One region of the Bradyrhizobium sp. 44 genome, then DNA from elsewhere that is predicted to be linked to it. Evidence: predicted binding sites of a transcription regulator. Region 1 holds the regulator's gene; each other region holds the start of a gene.
What was found. Region 1 encodes PhoB, which activates phosphate uptake and scavenging genes when phosphate is short. Its sites were predicted from a motif close to TGTCATNNANCTGTCAT; they were not measured.
Positions count from the first base shown of each region.

Region 1 (4,539 bases):
AGCCGCCCGACGCTGTCCTCGATCTCGGCTTCGGTGACGATCAAAGGCGGCAGGAAACGCACGACATTGTCGCCGGCACCGACGGTGAGCAGCTTTTCTGCGCGCAAGGCGGCAACGAGATCGCCGGAAGGCACCACGGCCTTGATGCCGATCAGGAGGCCCTCGCCGCGCACTTCGCTGACGACATCGCCATGACGGTCGATCACGGAGGCGAGCTTCTGCTTGAGCAGCAGCGACATCCTCTGCACGTGATCGAAGAAGCCGGGCTTGAGCATGACGTCGAGCACGGCATTCGCAGCCGAGATCGCGAGCGGATTGCCGCCGAAGGTCGAGCCGTGCGAGCCCGGCGTCATGCCGGATGCCGCTTCCGCGGTCGCAAGGCAGGCGCCGATCGGGAAGCCGCCGCCGAGCGCCTTGGCCAGCGACATCACGTCGGGTTCGACGCCAAGGCGGCGGTACGCGAACAGATCGCCGGTGCGGCCCATGCCGGTTTGCACCTCGTCGAAGGCGAGCAACAGACCCTTCTCGTCGCAGAGCTGGCGCAACGCCCTCAGGAAGGCGGGCGTTGCCGAACGCACACCGCCCTCGCCCTGGATCGGCTCGATCAGGATTCCGGCGGTCTGCGGACCGATCGCCTTTTTCACCGCGTCGAGATCGCCATGCGCAACTTGGTCGAAGCCCTCCATCGGGGGGCCGAAACCTTCGAGATATTTTGCCGAACCCGTCGCGGCAAGTGTCGCCAGCGTGCGGCCATGGAAGGCGCCTTCGAAGGTGATCATGCGATAGCGGTCGGGATGGCCCTTCGCGGCGTGATAACGGCGCACGACCTTGATCACGCATTCCAGCGCTTCGGCGCCGGAATTGCAGAAGAACACGAACTCCGCGAAACTTTCATTGCACAGGCGCGCGGCGAGCTTTTCGCCGTCCGGGCTCTGGAACAGGTTCGACATGTGCCAGAGCTTCGTGGCCTGCTCCTGCAACGCCGCGACCAGCGCCGGATGGGCATGGCCGAGCGCATTCACCGCAACGCCGGAGGTGAAGTCCAGATAGCGCTCGCCATTGGTCGCGATCAGCCAGCAGCCTTCGCCACGCTCGAAACCGAGGTCGGACCTGGCGAAAACGGGGAGCAAATGCGGCGCTGCGCTGTTAGTCATGACGGTCACTTGAATGTTGCGGACGGTGTGAGCGTGCATTGCGCAACGCACCATCGACCGGCCCGGAAAACGAAACGTGCCGCCTCTTGAGGGCGGCACGCGCGACTATCTTAGGCCTGGTGAAACGGGTGTCAATGCCGCCCGGAAAGCCTCGCGAAACGCTGAATCCGTAGTCTTGCGGTGCCGATTTTGCGGGATTTAGTCACGGAACATGTGGAAGCGAGTCGGCGGACTCTTGCGCGGGAGTCACGCCATATTGTAGCGTTTGGATTGTCAGATACGACATCTCGTGCAGTGGTTCTGATCTTTAAGTCCTTATGTACCGGCGTAAACGTTCGGGCGTTCAAGACGCGCCCGGCGAGCCTTAAGGGATTCTGGCGGCACGGGTTTTTGAAGGCTTAGGCATTCGCTGCGAGGCCCCAGGATGGCTGGCGCGCAGCGAGGGAAAGGGTGCAATGACGGTTTTGACCTGGTCCGATGATCGCGTCGAGCAGCTGAAAAAGCTCTGGGAGGCCGGACTTTCGGCCAGCCAGATCGCGGCGGAGCTCGGCAATGTGACCCGCAATGCCGTGATCGGCAAAGTGCACAGGCTCGGCCTCTCGGGCCGCGCCAAGAGCCCTTCGTCGGCAGCGCCCCGGCCGCGCAAGGCGCGCCCCGCGCAGCACATGATGCGGGTGAGCCGCCCGATCTCGCGCGGCAACACCGCGCTGGCGCAGGCCTTCGAGGTCGAGGCTGAGCCGGATCCGGTCACCTACGACAACGTGGTGCCGATGAGCCAGCGGCTGTCGCTGCTGGAATTGAACGAGGCGACCTGCCACTGGCCGGTCGGCGATCCCTCAAGCCCGGACTTCTTCTTCTGCGGTGGACGGGCGCTGTCCGGCCTGCCCTATTGCGCCCAGCACTCGCGCGTCGCGTACCAGCCGGCGTCGGATCGGCGGCGTGCACCGGTGAAGCCGGGGCCGCGGTAATTACGGCAAGTCGTCGCGCGAAGACGGCTCAACGATTTCAGTCTCGTCCCGGCCTAGTGCGCAATTGCGCGCGGGGGGCCGGGACCCATACTCCGAGCGCGCAGTTGCCGTGCGAAAGGGGTCGCTCCGAGTCTTCGCCAAACCACGTTCGGTGGTTATGGGTCCCGGATCAGCGCTCGCTTGTCCGGGACGACGTCGAAGAATTCGGGACAGCTTGCCAACAAACAAGGCTGCAACCCTATACCTGCTCCGCCTTGGCAAACCGATCATCCAGCGCGTAACCGGCGCCGCGGACGGTGCGGATCGGGTCCTGCTCGCGGCCGAGATTGAGCAGCTTGCGCAGGCGGCCGATATGCACGTCGACGGTACGCTCGTCGATATAGATGTCGCGGCCCCAGACGCTGTCGAGCAGTTGCTCGCGCGAGAACACCCGTCCCGGATGCTCCAGGAAGAACTCCAGCAGGCGATATTCGGTCGGACCGAGATCGATCGGCCGGCCCGAGCGCGCCACGCGGCGCTTGTCGCGGTCGAGCTCGATGTCGCCAAAAGCAAGGACGGTGGCGAGCCGCTCCGGGCTTGCGCGCCGCAGCAGGCCTTTCACGCGCGCCAGCAGCTCCGGCACCGAGAATGGCTTGACGATGTAATCGTCGGCGCCGGTCGCAAGACCCCGCACCCGCTCGCTCTCCTCGCCGCGCGCGGTGAGCATGATGATCGGGAGCTGCTTGGTCTCGGGACGGGTGCGAAGCCGCCGGCACAACTCGATGCCTGACAGGCCCGGCAGCATCCAGTCGAGCACGATCAGATCGGGGATGTGCTCCTTGAGGCGGGTGTCGGCGTCGTCGCCGCGCATCACCGTCTCGACGTCATAGCCGTCGCCTTCGAGGTTGTAGCGGAGAAGCTCGGTCAGGGCTTCCTCGTCCTCAACCACCATAATGCGTGCGCCCATCGGGTCGTCGCTCCCTTAAGTCTTCAGGTGTTCGGTACCGTGTTGGCGAAGGTCGTCATGTCGCCCTTCGGCCGCTTGTCGGTGATCGCCTGGCCCTCAATCATGTAGAACACGGTCTCGGCGATGTTGGTGGCGTGGTCGCCGATCCGCTCGATATTCTTGGCGCAGAACATCAGGTGAATACAGAACGAGATGTTGCGCGGATCCTCCATCATGTAGGTGAGGAGCTCGCGGAACAGCGAGGTGCAGATGGCGTCGACTTCCTCGTCACCCTTCCACACCGCCATCGCCGCCGGCAAATCATGCGCGGCATAAGCGTCCAGCACCGACTTGACTTGCTGCTGCACGAGGTCGGTCATGTGCTCGAGGCCGCGGAACAGCTTGAGCGGATGGAAGTCCGTCTCCAGCGCCGCAACGCGCTTGCCCATGTTCTTGGCGAGGTCGCCGATGCGCTCGAGATCGGTCGCGACGCGCATGGCGCCGACGATCTCGCGCAGATCGACCGCCATTGGCTGGCGCCGGGCGATGGTGAGCACCGCGCGTTCCTCGATGCGCTTCTGCAGCGCGTCGAGTTCAGTGTCGATGGCGACGACGCGCTGGCCGAGCGGGACGTCGCGGCGGATCAATGCGTCGACGGACTCGACGATCATGCGCTCGGCGATGCCGCCCATCTCTGCGACCAGGCGTGTGAGTTCCTGGAGGTCGGTGTCGAAGGCCTTTGCGGTATGTTCAGAACCCATGTCGCGTCTCCTAGCCGAACCGGCCGGTGATGTAATCCTGCGTGCGCCGGTCGGACGGCGACGTGAAGATCTTGCTGGTGTCGTCGAACTCGATCAACTCGCCGAGATACATGAAGGCGGTCTTGTCGGAGACGCGCGCCGCCTGCTGCATGTTGTGGGTGACGATCGCGATCGTGTAATCCTCGGACAGCTCCTGGATCAGCTCCTCGACCTTGGCGGTCGAGATCGGGTCGAGCGCCGAACAGGGTTCGTCGAACAGGATCACCTCGGGCCGCACCGCGACGGTGCGGGCGATGCAGAGACGCTGCTGCTGGCCGCCGGAGAGCGACAGGCCGGAGGCGTTGAGCTTGTCCTTGACCTCGTTCCACAGCGCGCCGCCGCGCAGCGCCTTCTCGACGCGGCCGTCCATCTCGGACTTCGAGATCTTCTCATAGAGACGGATGCCGAACGCGATGTTCTCGTAGATCGTCATCGGGAACGGCGTGGGCTTCTGGAATACCATGCCGACGCGGGCGCGCAGCAGATTGAGGTCCAGCTTGCCGTCGAGGATGTTGGTCTGGTCGAGCATGAGCTGACCGGTGGCGCGCTGACCGGGATAGAGGTCGTACATCCGGTTGAAGATGCGCAGCAGGGTCGACTTGCCGCAGCCTGACGGACCGATGAACGCCGTGACACGGTTGGCGCCGAGCGTCAGGTTGATGTTCTTCAGCGCATGGTGCTCGCCGTAATAG
Region 1 is NZ_JADPIY010000008.1:409,762-414,300, reverse strand. Features, by position in the region: gene IVB41_RS03900 (aspartate aminotransferase family protein) at 1-1,154, opposite strand, end outside; gene IVB41_RS03895 (GcrA family cell cycle regulator) at 1,610-2,122, shown strand; gene phoB (phosphate regulon transcriptional regulator PhoB) at 2,361-3,068, opposite strand; gene phoU (phosphate signaling complex protein PhoU) at 3,092-3,808, opposite strand; gene pstB (phosphate ABC transporter ATP-binding protein PstB) at 3,819-4,539, opposite strand, start outside.

Region 2 (4,539 bases), 170 kb from region 1:
GTCGGCGAGTGGCTCTGGGGCTGGCGCAAATGGCTGAGGATGCTGGGCGAGACCCTGCTGATCTCCTATGTCGGCACGTTGATCGGCGCGACTTTTGCCTTCTGCCTGAACTTCTTCGCGGCTGAAAACACCTCGCCTGCGCCCTGGCTGCGGTTCGCGGTGCGGCGCCTGCTTGAATTCGCCCGCACGGTGCCCGGCATCGTGTTTGCGCTGATCTTCGTGATCGCCTTCGGGCTCGGACCGATGGCGGGCGTACTGGCCATTGCGATTCACTCCACCGGCGCGCTCGGAAAGCTGTTCTCCGAGATCGTCGAGAACGCCGACATGAAGCCGGTCGAAGGTGTCCGCTCGACCGGTGCGAGCTGGCTCTCCTGCATGCGCTTCGCCATCCTGCCGCAGGTCACGGCGGGCTATGCCAGCTACGCGCTGCTGCGTTTCGAGATCAACGTCCGCGAGGCCTCCGTGATGGGCTTCGTTGGCGCCGGCGGCATCGGCCAGGAGCTGGTCGTCGCCATCCGCAAGTTCTACTACTCCGACGTCAGCGCCATCCTGCTCACCATCATCGTCACGGTCTTCATCATCGACATCAGCACCGGCTGGCTGCGCGGCCGTCTGTTCGGCAAGGAGGCGCGAACGTGACGGGGCCGCAGGAGATCGACACCGCCGCGCTTCGCGCGCGCTACCCCGATGTGTTCGACCGGCCGGCCTCGGCGCGGCTCGCCATCCCGACGATGATCGTCGCGGCGCTCGCGATCCTGATTTATGGTCTCGTCGATCTCGACTTCTCGCCCTCGCGCTTCGTCGCCGGCCTCAGCCAGCTCGGCTGGATCAGCCTGATGATGATTCCGCCGGATCCCGGCTCGTCGCTGCCGATCTATCTGAAGGCGCTGGGCGAGACGCTGTCGATCGCGCTGCTCGGCACGACGCTGGCTGCGGTGTTCGCGCTGCCGATCAGTCTTCTTGCCGCGCGTAACGTGGTGCCGTCGAGCATTTTGCGCTTCCCGATTCGACGTTTCCTGGATTCGATCCGCGGCATCGACACGCTGATCTGGGCGCTGGTGTGGATCAACGTGGTCGGGCTCGGCCCGTTTGCCGGCGTGCTCGCCATTGCCGTGTCCGATTTCGGCGCCTTTGGAAAGCTGTTCTCGGAGGCGATCGAGGGCGCGGACCAGAAGCAGGTCGAGGGCATCCGCGCCTCCGGCGGCAGTGCGCTGCACGAGATCCGCTTCGGTCTGCTGCCGCAGGTCCTGCCCGTGATCGCCGGCCAGGTGCTCTATTTCATCGAGTCGAACACGCGTTCGGCTACCATCATCGGCATCGTCGGTGCCGGCGGTATCGGCCTCCAGCTCGCCGAGCAGATCCGCGTGCTGGAATGGCAGAAGGTGTCGTTCCTGATCCTGATGATCCTGGTCGCGGTCGCCGCGATCGATTTCGTCTCGGGAAAACTGCGCTTCGCGATTATTGGGCGAAGGGCGGTGGCCTGATCACCGATTTCGTAGGGTGGGTAAAGCGCAGCGTGCCCACCAGTTCAATCGCAGCACTGGATGGATGGTGGGCACGGCGCAAGTGCGCCTTTGCCCACCCTACGACTCCACCAGAAATTCCACCCGCTCCGCCGCAAAGCGCGAATGCTTGGTGACCAGCGGCTTGCCGTCGAGATCGTGATCGGTGGCGTCGACCACCAGGATCGGCCGTCCCAGCGCCAGATCGAGCCGTGCGGCGTCGGTTGCGTCAACGATGCCGGCGGTGATCCGGGTCGCGCCGCGGCGATAGTCGCGGACGCCGTAATGCTCGAGCAATTTCGTCATCGAGCGGGTCGCGGCAAAGACGTCGCCCGCACCCGGAAACAGCTGCGCCGACAGCCACGTCGTGGAGACGCAGATCGGCGTGCGGTCGGCGAGGCGCATCGCCTCGATCCGCACCAGCGGTGCACCGGTCTTGAGGCCGAGTTCCCGCGCGAGTTCGCGGGTCGCGACATCATCGGACGCCTCGATCAACCGGCCATGCGGTTCGCGGCCGTCCGCGCCGACGATCTCGGAGAAACGGGTCCGCGAGCGCAGCGGATAGGCGAGCTTCTGCGCCTCGACGTAGGTTCCGCTGCCGCGTTCGGCCCGCACGATGCCGCGCTCCGCAAGCGCGGCCAGCGCGCGCCGCACGGTGTGGCGGTTGACGCGATAGGTTTCGGCGATCTCCACCTCGCCCGGCAGCTTGTCGCCGGCCGCAAAGCGGCCGTCGGCGATGCCGCGCTCGATGCCGTCGGCAACGAGGCGCCACAATGCGACGCCGGAGGAAGCTGTGTCCTGCATGCTCATGTGGCCGGGAAGCTACTCCAGAAATCACGCCCTTGTCACCAAACAGTCATGGCGCTCCGCTATCAAGTTGTCTAGTATCATAGACAACTTGGATTCGGCAAGTTCTGCAGAAAAGTCGGTGGATGTGGTGACCCAGCACAACAATCAGCAAGCCCAGCGCAAGGCCGCAATGGCCGTGCTGGCGCACGCGGAGGCGGGCGAGATCGCCGCTCGCCTCCGCGCTCTCGCTTTGCCGGCGCATCAGGATCTGCGCGCGCCGGAAAACGGCCTCGTCATGCTGCGCGGCCGGGTCGGCGGCGACGGCGCGCCGTTCAACCTCGGCGAAGCCACCGTGTCGCGCGCCGCGGTGCGGCTTGCGAGCGGCGAGGTCGGCTTCGGTTACACGCTCGGTCGCGACGGCGAGAAGGCGCGGCTGATCGCGCTGTGCGATGCGCTGGTGCAGTCCAGCGATTTCGGCGGCGCGGTGGAGCGGGACATTATCGCGCCGTTGCGTGAGCAGCTGATGGCCAAGCGCAAACAGGTGGCGGCCGAGACCGCCGCGACGAAGGTTGATTTCTACACCATGGTGCGCGGTGAGGGGTGAGATCATGACCACGATTGCGGAACTGCCGCCGGGGTTCGCCGACAAGGTGCTGTCGGCGCAATCGACCTTTCGCTCGGTCATGGACGCGATGGCGCGGCCGGGATCGGTCCAGCGCATCGTGCCGACATCAGGAGCGCCTCAAACGATGATGCGCGGCACGGCCGCGATCGCGCTGACGCTGTTCGACCACGACACGCCGCTCTGGCTCGATGCGCGCATGTCGGAAAGCACCGACGTGACAAAATGGCTGAAGTTCCACACCGGCGCACCGGTGGTGCAGGATCCCTCGATCGCCAGCTTCGCGCTGATCGGCGACGGCGGAGTGCTGTCTTCGCTCGAGCGCTTCGCGCTCGGCACTAGCGAATATCCGGATCGCTCGACCACATTGATCTTCCAGGTCGATAGCCTTGACACCGGACGCAGCTTCGAGCTGCGCGGTCCCGGCATCGACGGCGTCGCCACGCTCCAGGCGTCGATCAAGCCGTTCGACCTGTTCGAGCGTCTGCGCGTCAACGAAACGCTGTTTCCGCGCGGCATCGATGTGGTGCTGGTCGCCGACGATGCCGTGGTTGCGATCCCGCGCACCACGCGCGTCGTGAATAAGGGAAGCTAAGCATGTATGTCGCAGTCAAAGGCGGCGAACGCGCCATCGAGAACGCCCATCGCCTGCTCGCCAGTGCGCGACGCGGCGATCAAAGCGTGCCGGAAATCACGCTCGACCAGATCTCGGAGCAGCTTGGTCTCGCCGTGGACCGCGTCATGAGCGAAGGCTCGCTCTATGACCGCGAGCTCGCGGCGCTCGCCATCAAGCAGGCGCGCGGCGATCTGATCGAGGCGATCTTCCTGGTCCGTGCCTTCCGCGCCACGCTGCCGCGCTTCGGCGCCAGCGAGCCGGTCGAGACCGGCGCGATGCGGGTGCAGCGGCGGGTGTCCTCGACCTTCAAGGACATTCCCGGCGGCCAGATTCTCGGGCCGACCTTCGACTATACCCACCGTCTGCTCGATCCCTCGCTCGCCGAAGGCTTCGTGCCGGAAGCGCCGGCGACGGCCGAAGCATCGACAGTGCCCACCCCGCGGGTGACGGATATCCTCGGCCGCGACGGGCTGATCGAATCCTCGCCGCAGGCGGAAGAGGGCGCCAGCGTCGGCGACCTCACCCGCGAGCCGCTGAACTTTCCGGCGGATCGTGACCTGCGCCTGCAAAATCTCGCGCGTGGCGACGAAGGGTTCTTGCTGGCGATGGGCTATTCCACCCAGCGCGGCTACGGCCGCAACCATCCCTTCGCCGGCGAGATTCGCTTCGGCGAGGTCGATGTCGAATTTTCGGCGGAAGACGCCGGCTTCGCCGTTCCGCTCGGCTCGATCGAGCTCACCGAGTGTCAGATGGTCAACCAGTTCAAGGGCTCCGCGACCGAAGCGCCGTGCTTCACCCGCGGTTATGGCCTCGCCTTCGGCCAGAGCGAACGCAAGACCATGTCGATGGCGCTGGTCGACCGCGCGTTGCGTGCGCGCGAGCTTGGCGAAGAGGCACTCGCCCCTGCGCAAGACGAAGAATTCGTGATGTCGCATTCGGACAACGTCCAGGCGACCGGCTTCGTCGAGCATCTGAAGCTGCCGCATTATGTCGACTTCCAGTCCGAGCTC
Region 2 is NZ_JADPIY010000008.1:584,078-588,616, forward strand. Features, by position in the region: gene phnE (phosphonate ABC transporter, permease protein PhnE) at 1-639, shown strand, start outside; gene phnE (phosphonate ABC transporter, permease protein PhnE) at 636-1,484, shown strand; gene phnF (phosphonate metabolism transcriptional regulator PhnF) at 1,584-2,312, opposite strand; gene phnG (phosphonate C-P lyase system protein PhnG) at 2,431-2,895, shown strand; gene phnH (phosphonate C-P lyase system protein PhnH) at 2,900-3,508, shown strand; gene IVB41_RS04740 (carbon-phosphorus lyase complex subunit PhnI) at 3,511-4,539, shown strand, end outside.
Region 2: the regulator PhoB is predicted to act here: its motif matches at 2,346-2,362, upstream of phnF (phosphonate metabolism transcriptional regulator PhnF).

Region 3 (4,539 bases), on a different contig from region 1:
GCGGTCGACCTCGAATTCGTTGCGAAACTGGCCGTCCGGCGAATCGAGTGCCGCCCGGTCGGTCGCCTCGATGCTGTCCGCCGAGATGGGCGCAAACAGCTCGCGGGCGTTCTTGCCGACGGCATGATCGCGTGAGAAACCCCAGAAGCGCTCATAGGCGCTATTGGCGAAAATGTAGCGACCATCCTCGATGTTCTTCGCCGCCACGCAGGCCGGTACGTGGTCCAGCAATGTTTCCAGGAACTGCTTGGTGGAGGCGAGCTGCCGGGACAGCCTGCGCTGCTCGCTGACGTCCAGATGGGTCGCCACCGAGCCGCCGTTGGGCAGCACGAAATACTTCACCAGGATGGCCCGCCCGTCCGGCAGTTCGGTTATCAGGCCGTTCGGGCTTGCCGCCTTCTCATAGAACTCGTCGTCGGAAGCGCCGCCGAGCACACCACGCTGGCGCCGCAGCTCAAGGATGTCGTGGCCGGTCATTCCGGCCCAGATGTCCGACCGCATCAAGCCGTAGATATCGAGATAGCGGTCGTTGCAGAAGATGATGCGCCGCTGCGCATCCGTCATCACCACGCCCTGGTTGAGGTTGTTCATGGCGGAGGAGACAAAGGCATTGCGCCGCAGCTGCAAACGCCTAGTCCGGCGCAGTGAGGAATGGATCCATAGCGCGATCGCGGCGAAGAACGAACAGATCACAATTCCCGCGATCAGGGCTTCCCAGATCACGTTGGGATCGAGGTGGCCGAGGTAGCTCGGAGGGCTGAAGCTGTCGGAGAGGGCAAAGGCGCGCGCAGGCGCGACCGCTGCGGCCAGGCACACGACGGCCTGCATCGCAATCGGAAGCGCGCTGCCCGCGTGCCAGTTCTTCTCAGCCATCAGCCACCCGCGATTTCAACGTCGGATTGTCTGGTCTGGCGGGTTTGGATCGGGTAAACGCCTGTACGAGCAACGGAAAAATGTGGCATCAAATACGGCAATTGCCCTGACATGATAAATGCTTCCTTAACGGAAAACGCCCCCGCGCCGCCGTTCCCAGGCGTGAGGCCTTCGTCGCTTCGAGCGGACGTCCTGCACAACCATGGATAGGGTGGACTGCGTCGTCATCGGAGCCGGCGTGATCGGGCTCGCGGTGGCTCGAAAGCTGGCGCAAGCCGGGCGCGAGGTGATCGTGCTCGAGCAAGCCGAGGCCATCGGCACCATCACCTCCTCGCGCAACAGCGAGGTGATCCATGCCGGCATCTACTACCGCGCCGGAAGCTGGATGGCGCGCATGTGCGTCGACGGCAAGCACGCGCTCTATCGTTACTGTTCCGAGCGCGGCATCCCGCACAGGAATTGCGGCAAGCTGATCGTCGCGACCAATCCGAAAGAGACCGAGAAGCTGCAATCGATCAAGGCGCATGCCGAGGCCAACGGCGTGCTCGACATGCAGTTGCTCACCGGCGATGCGGCACGTGCGCTGGAGCCGGCGCTCGCCTGCGACGCCGCGCTGCTGTCGCCGTCGACCGGCATCATCGACAGCCACGCCTACATGCTCTCGCTGCGCGGCGAAGCCGAGGACGCGGGCGCGGCCTTCGCGTTCCACACCCCGCTGATCCGTGCCAAGGCGACCGCCGGCGTGATCGAGATCGAGGCGGGCGGCGAAGCGCCGATGACGCTGCAATGCAGCCTCCTCGTCAACGCCGCCGGGCTCTCGGCGACCACCGTGGCGCGCAACATCGAGGGCATGCCGCTGGAACGGATCCCGACGGCCTACCTCGCCAAGGGAAACTACTTCAGCTGCAATGCCAGGACACCGTTCTCGCGCCTGATCTATCCGGTACCCGAGCCCGGCGGGCTAGGGGTGCATCTGACGCTGGACATGGCAGGGCAGGCACGTTTCGGCCCCGACGTCGAGTGGATCGAGACGATCGACTATGAGGTCGACCCGGCACGCGCCGAGCGCTTCTACCCGGCGATCCGCAGATACTGGCCGACGTTGCCTGACGGCGCGCTCATGCCGAGCTATTCGGGCATCCGCCCGAAGATCGTGCCGCCGGCGGTGGCCACGCAGGATTTCTTGATGCAGGGCCCGCGCGATCACGGCGTCGAAGGCCTGATCAATCTGTTCGGCATCGAGTCGCCCGGATTGACGTCATCGCTCGCGATCGCGGATCACGTTGCCGAGCTCGCAAACTTCTAGTGGTTTAAAGCGAAGGGGATTCCGGTTGCGCGTAAAGAAGCGCGTCCAGACAAGAAGCTAGAGCCGCGCAAATCCTTGCACGCTGCGCGCCTTGCAGCAGGGATGAGCGCAAAGGCTCCCATCCCTGCCTGAAAGGGTGCGATCAACTCTACGCTGTTACGGGGTTACTAGTGGAGCGTGTCGCCGTGCCTGAGACGCTCGATCTGGTCCTTGACCATCAACTTCCGGCGCTTCAACTCAACAATTTGCAGGTCGTCTGTTGAAAGGTGCACGAGAGCTTCGTGCAATTCGTTTTCGAGAGTTTTGTGCTTCCGTTCCAATTCAACCAGATGTGCCTGAATTGTCATTCGAAACCTCCTCGGTAGGGGTGAACCTTGGATTCGACCGGACGACGAAGTGTACATCACCGATTCGTTCTGTCGATGGGTATCCGTCGTCGCACTGTCATTTTTGAAAATTCATATGTAACGAAGCGTGAGTAAGGGAACCACGCGGGAAAAATCCGTGATATCAATGCGCTTGCGCAACGTCGGAGCGACCGCAGAAATATCTCGCGGGAGATCGACGCGGGACAGCCCGAGATCGCTTGCGATCACGGCGCGCAAGGACGATAGTTTCCACAGGGCATCCACAGCCTTAATCTCACGCCTATCGGTTTTTCGGCCACCGCAGACATGACCAATGAAGATGCGCGCGAACTCGAATCCGAGCTCGCCCGGTTGCACCAGGAACACCGAGATCTTGATGCGGCGATCGATGCACTGCATCAATCGCCCGCCCCCGACCTGTTGCGGTTACAGCGGTTGAAGAAACGCAAGCTGTTGTTGCGTGACCGTATCGCGTTCATCGAAGACCAGATCACGCCCGATATCATCGCCTGATCCACAGGAGGACAGCTCACGGCGACCCGCCGCATGTGAATCCGCTTGACTCAAAAGGAACAAAATAAGAACATTTGGACACCAACGCCCCCGGAAAACCGTCCAAGGAAAACGCAGATGTCGGCAGCCGCCCTTCTCGACAACGGCCATTATGAACAAGCCTGTGATCAGGCGATCGCGATGTGCGACGGCAATCTGCGCAGCACCATCAAGGCGCTGATCATGGCCAATGAATATCTGGAGGCCGAGCTGGAGGAATTGCAGGCGGCGGTTTCCGCAGGCTGCATTCCGGAGACCTCGCGCAGCAAGAGCAGCGCCGCCTGAGTGTCAGCTATCGGAGCCGACCATGTCCGATGTCACCTATTACGTTGCATTACCTTTCCTGACCGACGAGGACGGCTCGCCGGTCGCAGGTGCGGCCGAGGAATGCCAGAGCGCGGCGGCCGCGCTACGGCGCGCCGAGATCATGTCGCACGGCGCCGGCCACACCGGCGCGGTCGCGTTCAGCCGCAGCGGCGATCCCATGACCGGCGAATTCGGCGACGCCAAACTGCTCCGCAGCTTCGGCAACGTACCGAAAGACCTCGGCACACTTTAACTAGCTGCTGACGAGCCTGATGCGCGGCTCGTGCCGCCGGTGCGCCTTGCGCACATACATGGCGGCATCGGCCTCCTCCAGGGCCCGCGTGGAGTCGGACTGCACTCCAAGCAGGGCGACGCCGGCGGAAGCGCCCGCGCTCACGTGCTGGCCGCGAAAGACAAAGGACAATTCGTCGACGGCCTGCTCGAAAGCCGCGGCCTTCGCCTTGGCGTCGGTCTCGCTGAGATTCCAGAGCAGCAGCGCGAACTCGTCGCCGCCGAGGCGGCCCACCAAGTCCGAGGCGCGGATCTGCCGCGTCAGCGTGGCGGCAATCGCCTTCAGCACCTCGTCGCCGGCCGCATGGCCGAAGGAATCGTTGATCGGCTTCAGCCGATCGACGTCGAGGACGATCAGCGCGCCGCTGGCGCGGTAGCGCTTCATGTAGGCGACGGCGCGAGCGAGCTCACGTTCGAAGCCGCGCCGGTTCGGAATTTCCAGCAGGAAGTCGGTGTCGGCGGCTGCCTCGAGCTCCGCGACCCGCCGCAGCGCCCCCTTGAGCTTGCTCCGGAGGTCGCGGATGGTCGCGTTGACGGCCGGCTTCATGGCCCCTTTGGCGCCGCCAGCGGCCGACGCTCCACGCCGCGCCGGAAGCTTGGCCGGACCCTTGGCCGGACCCTTGGCCGGGCCCTTGGCCCGACTCTTGGCCAGACGCTTGGGAGCAACTTTGGAGCGACCGGCGCTGGTTTTCGGGCCCTTTTTGGCCTTCGCAGCGCTCGCCCTTTTTGGTTTCTTCATGGGCATCCTGCTCAATGAAGGCTTGCGGGGATTCACCAAGACAGGATAGTGCATTCCCTTCTCCTTGCCACCGCCTTGCGAGCAACCGGCCGGAACCGCTAATC
Region 3 is NZ_JADPIY010000014.1:463,377-467,915, forward strand. Features, by position in the region: gene IVB41_RS13080 (EAL domain-containing protein) at 1-873, opposite strand, end outside; gene IVB41_RS13085 (NAD(P)/FAD-dependent oxidoreductase) at 1,076-2,179, shown strand; gene IVB41_RS13090 (YdcH family protein) at 2,347-2,526, opposite strand; gene IVB41_RS13095 (YdcH family protein) at 2,854-3,060, shown strand; gene IVB41_RS13100 (hypothetical protein) at 3,178-3,384, shown strand; gene IVB41_RS13105 (hypothetical protein) at 3,407-3,658, shown strand; gene IVB41_RS13110 (GGDEF domain-containing protein) at 3,659-4,435, opposite strand.
Region 3: the regulator PhoB is predicted to act here: its motif matches at 2,611-2,627, upstream of IVB41_RS13090 (YdcH family protein).